Regions from separate parts of the Pseudomonas sp. GM24 genome, predicted to be linked through region 1. Evidence: riboswitches for the same ligand, from Rfam matches in the RefSeq annotation. Region 1 holds a riboswitch; each other region holds the start of a gene.
What was found. Region 1 has a riboswitch for cobalamin ahead of PMI23_RS16860 (ABC transporter substrate-binding protein). Riboswitches for the same ligand answer to the same signal wherever they lie in the genome.

Region 1 (4,281 bases):
GTCGATGACACCTGGCCGGGGATTCTCGAAGGGCGCGCCGCCGGTATGTGGACGGTGGCGCTGACCTGCTCGGGGAATGCGTTGGGACTGACTTATGAGCAATACAAGGCGTTGCCGTCGGATCGACTGGCGGAAGAACGAGCGCGGATCGGCAAGATGTTCGCGCCTTCACGTCCGCATTACCTGATCGACACCATCGCCGAATTGCCCGAGGTGATCGAAGACATCAATGCGCGTCTGGCCCGGGGCGAAACCCCGCAAGCCTGCTGAGTAGCCCCCTGCCCCTGATCGTTCCCACGCTCTGCGTGGGAATGCAGCCCGTGACGCTCCGCGTCACTGGACGCAAAGCGTCCCTAGAGGCATTCCCACGCGGAGCGTGGGAACGATCAACAGCCAAATCGCAGGCAAAAAAAAGCTGCCAAATTCGGCAGCAAAAACTTTAAGAACACGCGATGTATTGGCCTCAGCATAGAAGCCGGATAATGACAGTGTCATGACAGCCGCAAATTCATTGAACCGCCCCTGCCCCGTCATCAGGATGTCATCAAGATCACGGCAGAATCCTCGCAAACCGTCTTGAGCCTCGCGACGGATGCTCTGCAAGGATTCCCATGAAAGACGACGCCTCGCTGTTTGCCGCCATCGACCTGGGTTCGAACGCCTTTCGCCTGATGATCGGCCAGTCGGTGCGCAGTCGAAAGGGCCTGCAGATTCAGGAAGTGAAAACCCTGCGTGAACCGGTGCGGCTTGCCGAAGGCTTTGATGGCGGTGCGCTGGATGCACTGGCACTGGATCGCGGCTGGCAGGCATTGGCGCGGTTCGGCAAGAAACTGCGCGGTTTCGAGGCCGGCCGGGTGCGTGCGGTGGCGACCAGTGCGGTGCGTGAAGCGGATAACGCGCAGCTGTTTCTGGCCAGTGCTGAGCGGCATCTGGGCTTTCCCATCGACGTCATTTGCGGCCATGAAGAGGCGCGGCTGGTCTACGCCGGCGTAACTCACGCCTTGCCCAGCGCCGACGACCTGCGCCTGGTGGTCGACATCGGCGGAGGCTCCACCGAGCTGATCCTCGGCCAGGGCTCACAACCCTTGTTAACCGAAAGCATCGCCATCGGCAGCGGCACCTTGAGCACGCGCTTCTTTCGCGGCGGCGATGTGTCTGCCGGCGCGCTACAGGCGGCCGAACGCTTCGCCATCCTGCAGTTTGAAAAAGTTGCCCGGCGCTATCGTGCGCAGGGCTGGCAGCAAACCATTGGCTCCTCCGGCACCGCACGCATGCTGGCCAAAGTGCTCAAGGCCAATCGCCTCAACGACTTCGGCCAGGACGGCATCACCTACGGCGGTCTGCTGCGCCTGTCGTTACTTCTGCTGAAAGTGAACAACGTGCAACAGCTCAAGCTCGCCGGCCTGCAACCCCACCGCCAGAGCATTCTGCCCGGCGGTCTGGTGCTGATGCTGGCGGCGTTCAAGGTGTTCGGCATCGCCCAAATGCTGCCCTCCGAACCGGGCCTGCGTTTAGGCGTCTTGCACGGTTTGATGAGCCAGCACTAATCCTCGCCACGACAGATTCGTCTCCCCTTCAGCGGCTTGATCGACTACCATGCCGCCGCTGGTTCCCGAACGGGACTAATAGGGAATCCGAGGTGCTTGCACAGCATTGATCGGAACTGCCCCCGCAACTGTAGGTGCCGAGCCTGCTCCACGACTGCCACTGGGTGAACCCCGGGAAGGCCGGAGCCAAGGCGATGACGCATCAGTCAGGAGACCTGCCGGCACAGTGATTACTAACCGGCGGGGTGTCCGGGAAGGACATCGTGCCGCGCGCGTCTTCGTTTGATGCCCGGCCTTGCGCTGTTTTCCTGACCGCGTTCGATGGTGTGTTTCCAGACCGTACTTTCCCGCTCCCCGTACGGTTCCTTCGGAGACTGCCCCATGCTGCTGCCCCGTATCGCCACCCTCATCACCGGCCTGACCCTTGGCGCCTTGGCGCAGGCGGCCCCGACGGTGTATCCGCTGACGGTCGAGAACTGCGGCAGCACCCTCACCTTCCAACACGCACCGACGCGCACCGTGACCATCGGCCAGGCCGGCACGGAAATGCTCTACGCCATGGGCCTGGGCGATAAAGTCGTCGGCACCTCACTGTGGTTCAACAATGTGCTGGCCAAGTACAAGCCGCAGGACGACAAGATCGAGCGTCTGGCCGATAACGAACCGAGTTTTGAAGCGGTCATCGGCAAGCGCCCGGAACTGGTCGCCGTGGAGCTGGAATGGATGGTCGGCCCGCAAGGCGCGGTCGGCACCCGTGAGCAATTTCATGACTTGAAGATTCCGACCTACCTGCTGCCCTCCGATTGCGAAGCCAAGGACAACCTCGTCGGCGCCGACGGCACGCGGCTCGCACCGTTTCGTATCGACACGATTTACAAGAGCGTGAGCCAACTGGCGCAAATCTTCGATGTCCAGGATCGTGGCCAGCAACTCAATGATCAACTCAAGGCCAGCCTCGCCAAGTCGATTGCCACCGCCCAAGGTAAACAACTGAAGGATGCCAGCGCGCTGGTGTGGTTCTCCAGTGCACAAATGGACATCGAGCCCTTCGTGGCCGGACACAAAGGCATTCCCGATTTCATGCTCAGCACCCTCGGCGTGCGCAACGTGGTGGCGTCCGATGAAGAGTGGCCAACGGTCGGCTGGGAAACCATCGCCAAAGCCAATCCGACCTTCCTCGTCATCGCGCGCATGGACCGTCGGCGCTTCCCCGCTGACGACTATGAAAAGAAACTCGCCTTCCTGCGCAGCGACCCGGTGACACGCAACATGGACGCGGTGAAACACAACCGCATCATCATTCTCGACGCCATGGCCATGCAGGCGAGCCTGCGCATGTTCGACGGCATCGAGCAACTGGCCACGGCCATCAACGGCTATGACCTGTCGCGATGAGTGCCAGCCTGATCCGTACGTTGCTGGCCCTGGCGACGCTGTTGATTGCAGTGGTTGCGGGCGTGGCCATCGGTGAAACCTCGATTGAACCGGGTGTGGTCGTGCAAGTGCTGGCGAACAAGTTGTGGAACGCCGGTTACGCGCTCGACCCGATCGATGAAGGCATCGTCTGGAACTATCGCCTGACCCGCGCACTGGTCGCGGCCGCGTGCGGTGCCGGTCTGGCGACGTGCGGGGTGATTTTGCAGTCGCTGCTGCGTAATCCGTTGGCCGATCCCTACTTGCTGGGGATTTCTGCCGGCGCCTCGACCGGGGCGGTGATGGTCGCGCTGCTTGGCGTTGGCGCGGGGATGATCTCATTGTCAGTCGGTGCATTCGCCGGCGCGGTCACGGCGTTCGTGCTGGTGATTCTGCTGGCGCGAGTCAGCGGTTCGGCCAGCGGCACCGGGCAGATCATTCTTGCCGGGATCGCCGGTTCGCAGTTATTCAATGCCCTGACGGCGTTTCTGATTACTCGTTCGGCCAGCTCCGAACAGGCGCGCGGCATCATGTTCTGGCTGCTGGGCAATCTCGGTGGCGTGCGCTGGCCATCGGTATGGCTGGCAGTGCCGGTTGCCTTGCTGGGACTGGTCGTGTGCCTGTGGCATCGGCGGGCGCTGGATGCGTTTACCTTTGGCGCGGATTCGGCGGCATCCCTCGGTATTCCGGTGCGACGGGTGCAGATTTTGCTGATTGGTTGTGCGGCGCTGGTGACGGCGGTGATGGTGTCGATTGTCGGTTCAATCGGCTTTGTCGGGCTGGTGATTCCCCACGCCGCGCGGCTGTTGCTCGGTACGGGTCATGCGCGATTGCTGCCGGCCAGTGCCTTGGGCGGTGCGGTGTTTTTGATTGCTGCTGATGTGCTGTCGCGCACGCTGATCAAGGGTCAGGTGATTCCGGTCGGGGTGATTACCGCGCTGGTCGGTGCGCCGGTGTTCGCCTTGATTCTGGTTGGCCGCAGGTCCGCGCGATGAACAGTGTTCTGAGTTGTTCTGGTCTGAGCTTCAAGGTACGCGGCGCCGAGTTGCTCAACGGTGTCAGCCTTGACGTCCGGCGCGGCGAAACCTTGGGTATCGTCGGGCCAAATGGCTCGGGCAAATCCACCGTGTTGAAGTTGCTGGCCGGGCTGCGTGAACCGAGCGCCGGCGAGGTGCTGCTCGAAGGTCAGCGCTTGGGCAAAATGGCCCGGCGCAGCATTGCGCAGAAGCTGGCGGTGGTCGAACAACAGGCCGACACCGACGACGGCATTCGCGTGTTCGATGCCGTAGCGTTGGGGCGCACGCCGTGGTTGTCGGCACTG
Region 2 (4,281 bases), on a different contig from region 1:
CGTTTTTGCATCACCGCGTCGCCCTTCAGCAGCCCAACCAACTCAGCGCGAGTGCCTTCAACGTCAGTCAAAGAATCCAGCAAATACAGCATCCCGCCACATTCGGCGAGCAACGGTTTGCCCGCTGCGTGATGCGCACGAATCGCCTCCAGCATCGCGGTGTTCTGCGACAACGCAACGTGGTGCAATTCCGGATACCCACCGGGCAAATACAGGCTGTCCGCCTCAGGCAATTGCGTGTCGCGGATCGGCGAGAAGAAACTCAACTCGGCGCCCATCGCCCGCAGCAGATCGAGACTCGCGCCATAGGTGAAGGCAAACGCCTCATCACGGGCAACGGCGACTCGCACATTCTTCAGCAGCGGCTCTACAGCGATCACATCAGGCGCGGCGAATTCCACGGCCGGTGGCAGCGCTACCTCGCAACTGCTGGCCAATGCATCGGCGGCGGCATCGAGACGCACATCGAGGTCATTCAGTTCGCTGGCCTGCACCAGGCCGAGATGACGACTCGGCAGTTCGATACCGGTCTCACGGGACAACGCGCCATACCAACGCAAACCTTCCGTGAGGCTGCCTTCGAGCAATTGCGCATGGCGCAAAGTGCCGACACGATTAGCCAGGACACCGGCAAACGGCAGATCCGGCTGATACTTCGCCAGGCCCAGCGCCAGCGCACCAAATGTCTGCGCCATGGCCGTCCCATCAATCACGCCAAGCACCGGCACGCCGAAGTGCCGCGCCAGATCGGCGCTGGACGGCGTGCCATCGAACAGGCCCATCACGCCTTCGATCAGAATCAGATCCGCCTCATTGGCGGCTTCCCACAACAGACGACGACTTTCCTGCTCGCCGACCATCCACATGTCCAGTTGATACACCGGCGCACCGCTGGCGCGTTCGAGAATCATCGGATCGAGAAAGTCCGGGCCGCATTTGAACACGCGCACCTTGCGCCCCTGATTGCGATGCAAACGGGCCAGTGCGGCGGTGACGGTGGTCTTGCCCTGACCGGAAGCCGGCGCGGCGATGAGCACCGCCGGGCAGTGACGTGGCTGATTCAAAGTTCGACGCCTTTCTGCGCTTTGATGCCAGCCTGGAAGGCGTGTTTGAGCATGCCCATTTCAGTCACAGTGTCGCCCATTTCGATCATTTCCGGCTTGGCCGCGCGACCGGTGACGATCACATGCTGCATCGGCGGACGCGCCTGCAAATCGCTGAGCACCTGATCGAGATCGAGGTAACCATGTTTGAGGGCGATGTTGAGTTCGTCGAGCACCACCAGACCGATCGACGGATCGCGCAGCAGTTCGCGGGACACGGCCCACGCGGCTTCGGCGGCGGCGATGTCGCGCTGACGATCCTGGGTTTCCCAGGTGAAGCCCTCGCCCATCACATGAAAGCGCACTTGCTCAGGGAAGCGGCGGAAAAACAACTCTTCGCCGGTGCTGTTGCGGCCCTTGATGAACTGCACCACGCCGCACTGCATGCCGTGGCCCATGGCGCGGGCGAGCATGCCGAACGCCGAGCTGCTTTTGCCTTTGCCATTGCCGGTCAGCACCAGCACCAGCCCGCACTCGTCAGGCGAGTTGGCGATGCGTTCGTCGATCACGGCTTTTTTGCGCTGCATACGCGCCAGATGGCGTTCGTCGCGCTCGGGGGAATCGGTCATGGGGGGAGCTCTCCGTTGAGGCTGGATAACGGCGGGCAGGCACAAGAATAGACGGCAAAAAGCCTGGCATCGCCCACCGTGATGCCGCTGGATGGATCAGGCCGGTCTCCGGGCTCATGAGCGGCGTTTCGCCTGACTGCGCGCCTTCCCGCTTCTTTCGAGGCAGTGGCTCAAGGCGCAGTTTTCACTCATTTACCGTTGCGGGGGCAGCGCCGGGATCGTGGTGGTTCTTCGTGCGAAGACAACCCTCACCGGCTTCCCTGTTTCACTCTGTCGACGCAGGTCACAGAGCACCTGAAACAAGCCGCGAAGGTTAGAGGGTTGGGGGTGGAGCGTCAATTAAAGAGGCGGTCATCGGGCGAATAACTGCCGCCGATCAATTATCTGACGCCAATCTTGTGCCACACTGATACAAATGATATCAAAGAGCCATGCTTTTCCCGAAAAGCCCACTACAACAATAAAGGATGATGACGATGCAAGGCATGATCATCAGCAACCCGCGCCTGGAATTCCTGCGCCCGGTGCTTGAACGCTGGTTTGACTGTATCGACCGTTACAACGCCGTGCGCGGCGACGGCGACACCCCTTACTGGCATGACGAGAAAGCCAATCTCGGATTGCTCTCGGCGGCGGCCTGGATGGCCGAGCTGGTGACTTTGAACGACACTGCCACGCGCAAGCAGAATGAAGAAGGCGAGCGCAATGCCCGCGCTGATCTGTTTCTGGCCGGCGCCGAAGACCGCGCCTTTATCCAGGCCACCCAGCGCTGGCCAAAGGTTACCAACCTCAATCTGACCCAAGCCCTGCTGGACATCACCAACGACGCCAAACGCATCAGCTACGCCAGCGACCTCAAGCTCGGCTGCCTGTTTGTCGCGCCGCAAAAAGCCCAGCACAGCGCCAGCCCCGAAGAGCTGCAGGACATGGTCGACGACCTGCAAAAGGAACACACTTGCGCGGTCGCCTGGTATTTCCCCTACGCCTACCGCAAGTTACGCAGCGAAGCCGGCAATTATCACCCGGGCATCGCCGTGCTGTTCAAGGAAGCGCGCGGTTGAGCAGTTGAACCATCGGGCTTGCGCCCTCCTCTATGATTAGGAATGCATTCATAGGGAAGATCAGCAATGCGCAAGCCCCAGCTCGTTTTTGTCATCGCCTTCGCCGGAGGACTCGCCGCCTGCGGTGAAACCTCCAGCCTGCAAGTCTCCGACGGCACCGGCCCGTCACCGAAGCTGCCCGAACCGAACAAGACCCTGATCCCGACGGTGAATATCGCCCCGGCGATCGGCTGGCCCGACGGCGGCAAACCGACAGCGGCGGCTGGCACCCAGGTCGCGGCATTCGCCGAAGGCCTCGATCATCCGCGCTGGCTCTATGTGCTGCCCAATGGCGATGTGTTGGTAGCGGAAACCAATGCCCCACCAAAACCGGATGACAGCAGCGGGATTCGCGGCTGGGTGATGAAGAAGGTCATGGGCAAGGCTGGCGCTGGCGTGCCAAGCCCAAACCGCATCACCCTGCTGCGTGACGCCGATCACGATGGCGTCGCCGAGACCCGCACGGTGTTTCTGCAAAACCTCAACTCGCCGTTCGGCATGACCCTGGTTGGCAATGACCTGTACGTCGCCGATACCGATCGCCTGCTGCGTTTCAACTACGAACCCGGCGCGACCGAGATCAAATCGCAGCCGATCAAGGTCGTCGATCTGCCCGGCGGCACGCTGAATCACCACTGGACCAAAAACGTCATCGCCAGCAAGGACGGCAGCAAACTGTACGTCACGGTCGGCTCGAACAGTAATGTCGGCGAAAATGGTCTGGATAAAGAAGAAGGCCGCGCGGCGATCTGGGAAGTCGATCGGGCGACCGGCAATCACCGCATCTTTGCCTCGGGCATCCGCAACCCCAATGGCCTGGCCTGGGAGCCTGTCAGTGGCGCGCTGTGGACAGCGGTCAACGAACGCGACGAGATCGGCAGTGATCTGGTGCCGGACTACATCACTTCCGTGAAGGACGGTGGTTTTTATGGCTGGCCGTTCAGCTACTACGGCCAGCACGTCGATGTGCGTGTGTCGCCGCAAAATCCGGACCTGGTGGCCAAAGCCATCGCCCCGGATTACGCAGTCGGACCGCACACCGCCTCACTGGGTCTGAGCTTCGCCGAGGGCAACACGCTGCCGGCGCAGTTCAAGGAAGGCGCGTTCATCGGCCAGCATGGTTCATGGAACCGTAAACCGCACAGTGGCTACAAAGTGATTTTCGTGCCGTTTACCGGTGGCAAGCCGAGTGGCAAACCGGTGGATGTGCTGACCGGTTTCCTCGACAAGGACGAGAATGCACTCGGTCGCCCGGTGGGCGTGGTGATCGATCAGCAGGGTGGCTTGCTGGTGGCGGATGATGTCGGCAACAAGGTGTGGCGAGTGTCGGCCAGCAAATAATTTTCGCCATGCACAAACAACTGTAGGAGTGAGCCTGCTCGCGATAACTTCGTATCAGTCGACATCATCATTGACTGAACGACCGCTATCGCGAGCAGGCTCACTCCTACATGGGATTGTGGGCTGCTTGAATTACGGGTTATGCGCCAGATGCTCCGGCTGCAACAC
Region 3 (4,281 bases), on a different contig from region 1:
CGGATACCGCGTTGTTGATTGCCCCGCGCGATCAACTCCCCGCTGTTACTGACACTCAATGTGCCCAGCCCACTGCCTGAGTTGAAGGCATTGCCGGCCAGAATCGCCGCGCCCTGACCGTTGACGTCGATCAGCGGGCCGTTGAACACGACACCCACGTCGCCGCCCAGCGTCAGCGCCTGGATACCAAAAGCACCAATGCCCGTGCCGTCGCCCGAGCCAGCGTTCGAGTGGGTGATGATCGTGCCGCCGGAATTGACGTTGACCGTGCCCGTCGGCGACTGCGTCGAGGCATAGATGCCGTTGGCGTTGCTGTGCAGGGTTTCGATGCGATCGCCACGGTAGTTGACCTGAACATTGCCGCCGGTCGAATCGACCCGTATACCGCCCGCGCCAAACCCGCTGGCGAACAGATCGCCCGAGTAATCAATCAGCACATTGTTGTTTTCGGCGCTGACAATGATCGCGTAGGCCCGGGTGGTGTTGATGTCGCCGAGGACTTTGATATTGCCGCTACCCGTGATCGCGACATCACCGGTACCGCGCTTGATCACGTAGATCGCCCGCGAACCGGCGGTATTGGCCGTGCTGCCGACGTTGATGGCAGCATTGTTCTCGATGCTGATCGAACCGCTGCCGCCGACATTGTCATTGGCATAGATACCGTGGGCGCCGCCACCCGTGGTGGTGATGGCGCCGTCGTTGACGATGGCGATGCTGCCAACGCTGGAAAACGAACGAATGCCGAAACCGTTGAGGCCGCTGGTACTCAGGTTGCCGCTGTTGGTCAGGCGGGTATTGCCTGTGCCGCCCTCGGTGAACAAGCCAAAGGCGTTCATGCCGATGCTTTGCACATTCGCCGCGTTGATCAGTGTGGTGTTGCCATTGACTGCACGGGTATGCACGCCGGCGTGGTTACCAATGCCGGCAGTCGGCAAAGTGTCGTCAATGATCGGAAGACCGGCCGAGAGTGCATCATCGTTGTTGACCAGAATACTCACGCCACTGCCGACGTTGACGTTGGTCTCGCCACTGCCCGTGGCTTTGGTCCAGACGCCGTTGCCGCCGAGCAACGTGATCTGGCCATTGCCCTGATGATTCAGGTTGATCGCCCCGCCGCCGCTGGCGTTGATGTCGATGCCATCGTGTTCATTGCCGACCACGGTATTGAGGATGTTCAGCGTGGTGCCGGCACTCACCGAAAACGTCGACGAGCCAGCGCTGGCATTGGTGATCGCCAGCGCGTCCAGGCCACTGCCGCCGACATTCACCGTGTTGGTCCCGCCATTGACGCTGAGGCTGGCGTTGCCGGTCGCGCCGATGACATTGGCAAACACTGCGTTGGCGGCCGTTGGGGGTGTGCTGTTTACCGTAGTGCCAGTGAGTGTCAGCGTGGTGTTGGCATTGTTGCCACGACTGTTCAACGAGGAACCCGCCGTAGTGGTAATGGTAGTGCCCGACTGCGTGCTGATCGACGCATCGACGCCGGCCGCCGGCAAACAGGTTTGCGAGACGTTGTAGGCACCCGCCGCCAAAGGCCCGCACGCAGCTTGAGCGTCTGCGAGCATCAGGGTGTTGGCCATGGCGACCAGTAAAGCGCTGCGAATGAAATGCGGGGCGTGCCCACCGTGAGGATGGCCGCTGGCACCGTGCATGAGAACCTCCCTGTTCAGCGTACGTGGCGAATCCCTCACGCCTGTCGACGCCGCGCGATATTGCGTTGTGATTACCGCTATAGACCTTAGTAGTTATTTCCAAAGTTGGTAATTCGCGAGTCGAGTACCTGTATCGGCAAGTTGACGAACGGTCATTCGAATGTTCAGATGCCGCCCAGTTTCAGGTGTCCCATGCCGCCGTGCATGGGGTGAAACGGGAAACCGGTACGTTCTTTTCGAACAAGTCCGGTGCTGCCCCCGCAACGGTATGCGCGTGATGCTTTCGATACACCACTGTGGTTAGACGGCCATGGGAAGGTGAAAGCCTCGATACGCGCGAGCCCGGAGACCGGCCTGAATTGCTGTTTGGCAAAATCCTGCGGTGGGCGGGCATGGGCCGGTATTGGCTGTGCGCGATGCCTTCTCTTGCATGCTCTTCTGCGAAGATCCTTTTCGAGAAGACAATGATTCGACCTTTCTACACCTCGGCTCCAAGCCTCTTGTTCGGCTGCCTTTGCAGTCCTCTGTTGCTGGCGGATGACGCGCCACTGCAACTCAATCAGCAAATCGTTTCCGCACCGTCGGTGGAGTCGACCACGGTCGCCGACATGGCGAAGTTCGGCAGCAAGGTCGAGATCGTCAGCCGCGAACAGATCGAGCGCGCCGGCCCCAGTGCCGATGTCAGCCGCGTCATGCAGATGTTCATTCCCGGCCTGTACGTGGCGCCGAAAAACGGTCCCTTCGACTACGGCACTTATTCGCTGCTCGGTGGGCGCAACGACGATACGCTGATCCTGCTCGACGGCGTGCGCCTGAACAATCGCCTGTACGGCGGCCTCTATCTCGATACCCTGCCGGCCAACGCGATCGAGCGCATCGAAGTGCTCAAGGGCGGGCAAAGCCTGTTGTTCGGTACTCAGGCTGTGTCTGGCGTGATCAACATCGTCACCCGCAGCCCGCAATCGCGCAAAGCCGTCGGCGAAGTGAATCTGGGCGTGGACAGCTTTGGCGGTACCACCGAGGATGCGCGGGTCGAGAATATCTTCACTAACGGATTCGGCGACCTGGGTTTGCTGGCGTACGTCAGTCACAACGTCTCCGACGGCTATCAGCCGTATCGCAACCGCGACATGAAAAACGATTCTGGGAAGAACCGTGCCTACGAAGTCACCACCTTCGGCGGCAAGGCGATTCAGTCATTTGGCGATGATGCGCGGCTGGAACTGTTCTACCAATACGCCGACGCCAATCTCGACTTCGCCCGCCCGGTGGACAACCACAAAACCACCAACGACCGCGTGCAGCAAATCGCTACGGCGACCTTCGAGCAAACCCTCAACGAGCGCCTGAGCTACTTCGTCAAAGGCCATATCAACGATTGGGACACGCGCTACACCCGGGTCAACAACGTCAATGGCGGCGGCACCAAGGTCATTAATCACAACGACTATTGGGGCTTCACCGACTGGGGTGTGCAGGCCGAAGGCAAGGCTGAATTGCCCGGCGGCCATGTGCTGGTGTTCGGCAGCGAAAACCAGTGGTTCAAGGGCCAGGACGACGTGCTGATCATCGACAACGATAAGGCCGAAGCCCATGCGTTCTACACGCAACTGCGCCCGCAGATCGACGCCCTGCCCGACTGGCACCCGAGTATTGGCGTGCGTCACGAGGCCATGAACGGCGGCGACAGTGCCACAGTTGGTATGCTCACTTCGCTGTATGACCTCAACGACAACTGGTCGGTGCGCGGTCAATACGGCAGCGCCTACAAACTGCCGAACGCCGAGCAACTGTTCGTCAACGAGCCGGGCGACGAGATCGGCAACCGCAACCTGAAACCGGAAAAAAGCCGCAATACGGAGCTGGGTGTCGACTACAAGGGCCTGCTGCTGGATCGCGAATTCAGCGCCAGCGTGACCCTGTTCAAACGCAAGATCGACGACCTGATCACCCTCGATGACATTCAGTGGGTCAACGGTGAAGGCACGATCCAGATGCGCGGTTTCGAGGCGGACGCGAAACTGGCGCTCAACGATCAGTGGAGTTTGCAAGCGGACATGACCCGCAACCTCACCGAGTCGCGCACCGGTGTAACCATCAACGACATCCCGAGCTTCTTCGCCCGTTCGCGGGTGGGTTATGAATCGGAAAATCGCCTGTGGGGCGTTGGCGGTGCGATCCGTTACATCCGCGATATCAAAAGCTCGAAGCAAGTCGAATACGGCAATTATTCGGTGGTCGACGCCGACGCTTATCGCTACCTCGACAACGCCCACCAACACCGGGTGAGTCTGCTGGTGGAAAACCTCTTCGACCGCGACTACGTCACCAGCCGTTCGAGCAACGTCGACAACCTCGGCCGGCCGTTCACCTCCGAAGTACGCTACACGTACCGCTTCTGATGAGTGAAATCAAAACCGTCGACGGCGTCGATACGCACCCGGACTGGTCGCATGTGCCCGAGCATGCGCGCCATGTGTTCCTCTGCACCGGCCCGCGCTGCACCCAGCGCGGCGCCTTGCAGTTATGGAAAACCCTGCGCCGGCATTTGCTGGCGCACGATCGCATCGAGACGCCGGGCGGCGTCCTCCTGACGCGCACGCACTGCCAGTTTCCGTGCAATCTG

Region 2: it holds a riboswitch for cobalamin, as region 1 does, so the genes downstream of both, cobO (cob(I)yrinic acid a,c-diamide adenosyltransferase) here and PMI23_RS16860 (ABC transporter substrate-binding protein) in region 1, are expected to answer to the same signal.
Region 3: it holds a riboswitch for cobalamin, as region 1 does, so the genes downstream of both, PMI23_RS23595 (TonB-dependent receptor plug domain-containing protein) here and PMI23_RS16860 (ABC transporter substrate-binding protein) in region 1, are expected to answer to the same signal.

Annotation. Positions count from the first base shown of each region.
Region 1 is NZ_AKJR01000137.1:8,755-13,035, forward strand. It holds gene phnX (phosphonoacetaldehyde hydrolase) at 1-270, shown strand, start outside; gene PMI23_RS16850 (hypothetical protein) at 334-603, opposite strand; gene PMI23_RS16855 (Ppx/GppA family phosphatase) at 612-1,547, shown strand; cobalamin riboswitch at 1,590-1,784, shown strand; gene PMI23_RS16860 (ABC transporter substrate-binding protein) at 1,929-2,942, shown strand; gene PMI23_RS16865 (FecCD family ABC transporter permease) at 2,951-3,955, shown strand; gene PMI23_RS16870 (ABC transporter ATP-binding protein) at 3,952-4,281, shown strand, end outside.
Region 2 is NZ_AKJR01000089.1:19,153-23,433, forward strand. It holds gene PMI23_RS12930 (cobyrinate a,c-diamide synthase) at 1-1,064, opposite strand, end outside; gene cobO (cob(I)yrinic acid a,c-diamide adenosyltransferase) at 1,061-1,672, opposite strand; cobalamin riboswitch at 1,755-1,985, opposite strand; gene PMI23_RS12940 (hypothetical protein) at 2,149-2,733, shown strand; gene PMI23_RS12945 (PQQ-dependent sugar dehydrogenase) at 2,800-4,113, shown strand; gene PMI23_RS12950 (C40 family peptidase) at 4,246-4,281, opposite strand, start outside.
Region 3 is NZ_AKJR01000218.1:22,192-26,472, reverse strand. It holds gene PMI23_RS23600 (autotransporter outer membrane beta-barrel domain-containing protein) at 1-1,655, opposite strand, end outside; cobalamin riboswitch at 1,822-2,027, shown strand; gene PMI23_RS23595 (TonB-dependent receptor plug domain-containing protein) at 2,120-4,057, shown strand; gene PMI23_RS23590 ((2Fe-2S) ferredoxin domain-containing protein) at 4,057-4,281, shown strand, end outside.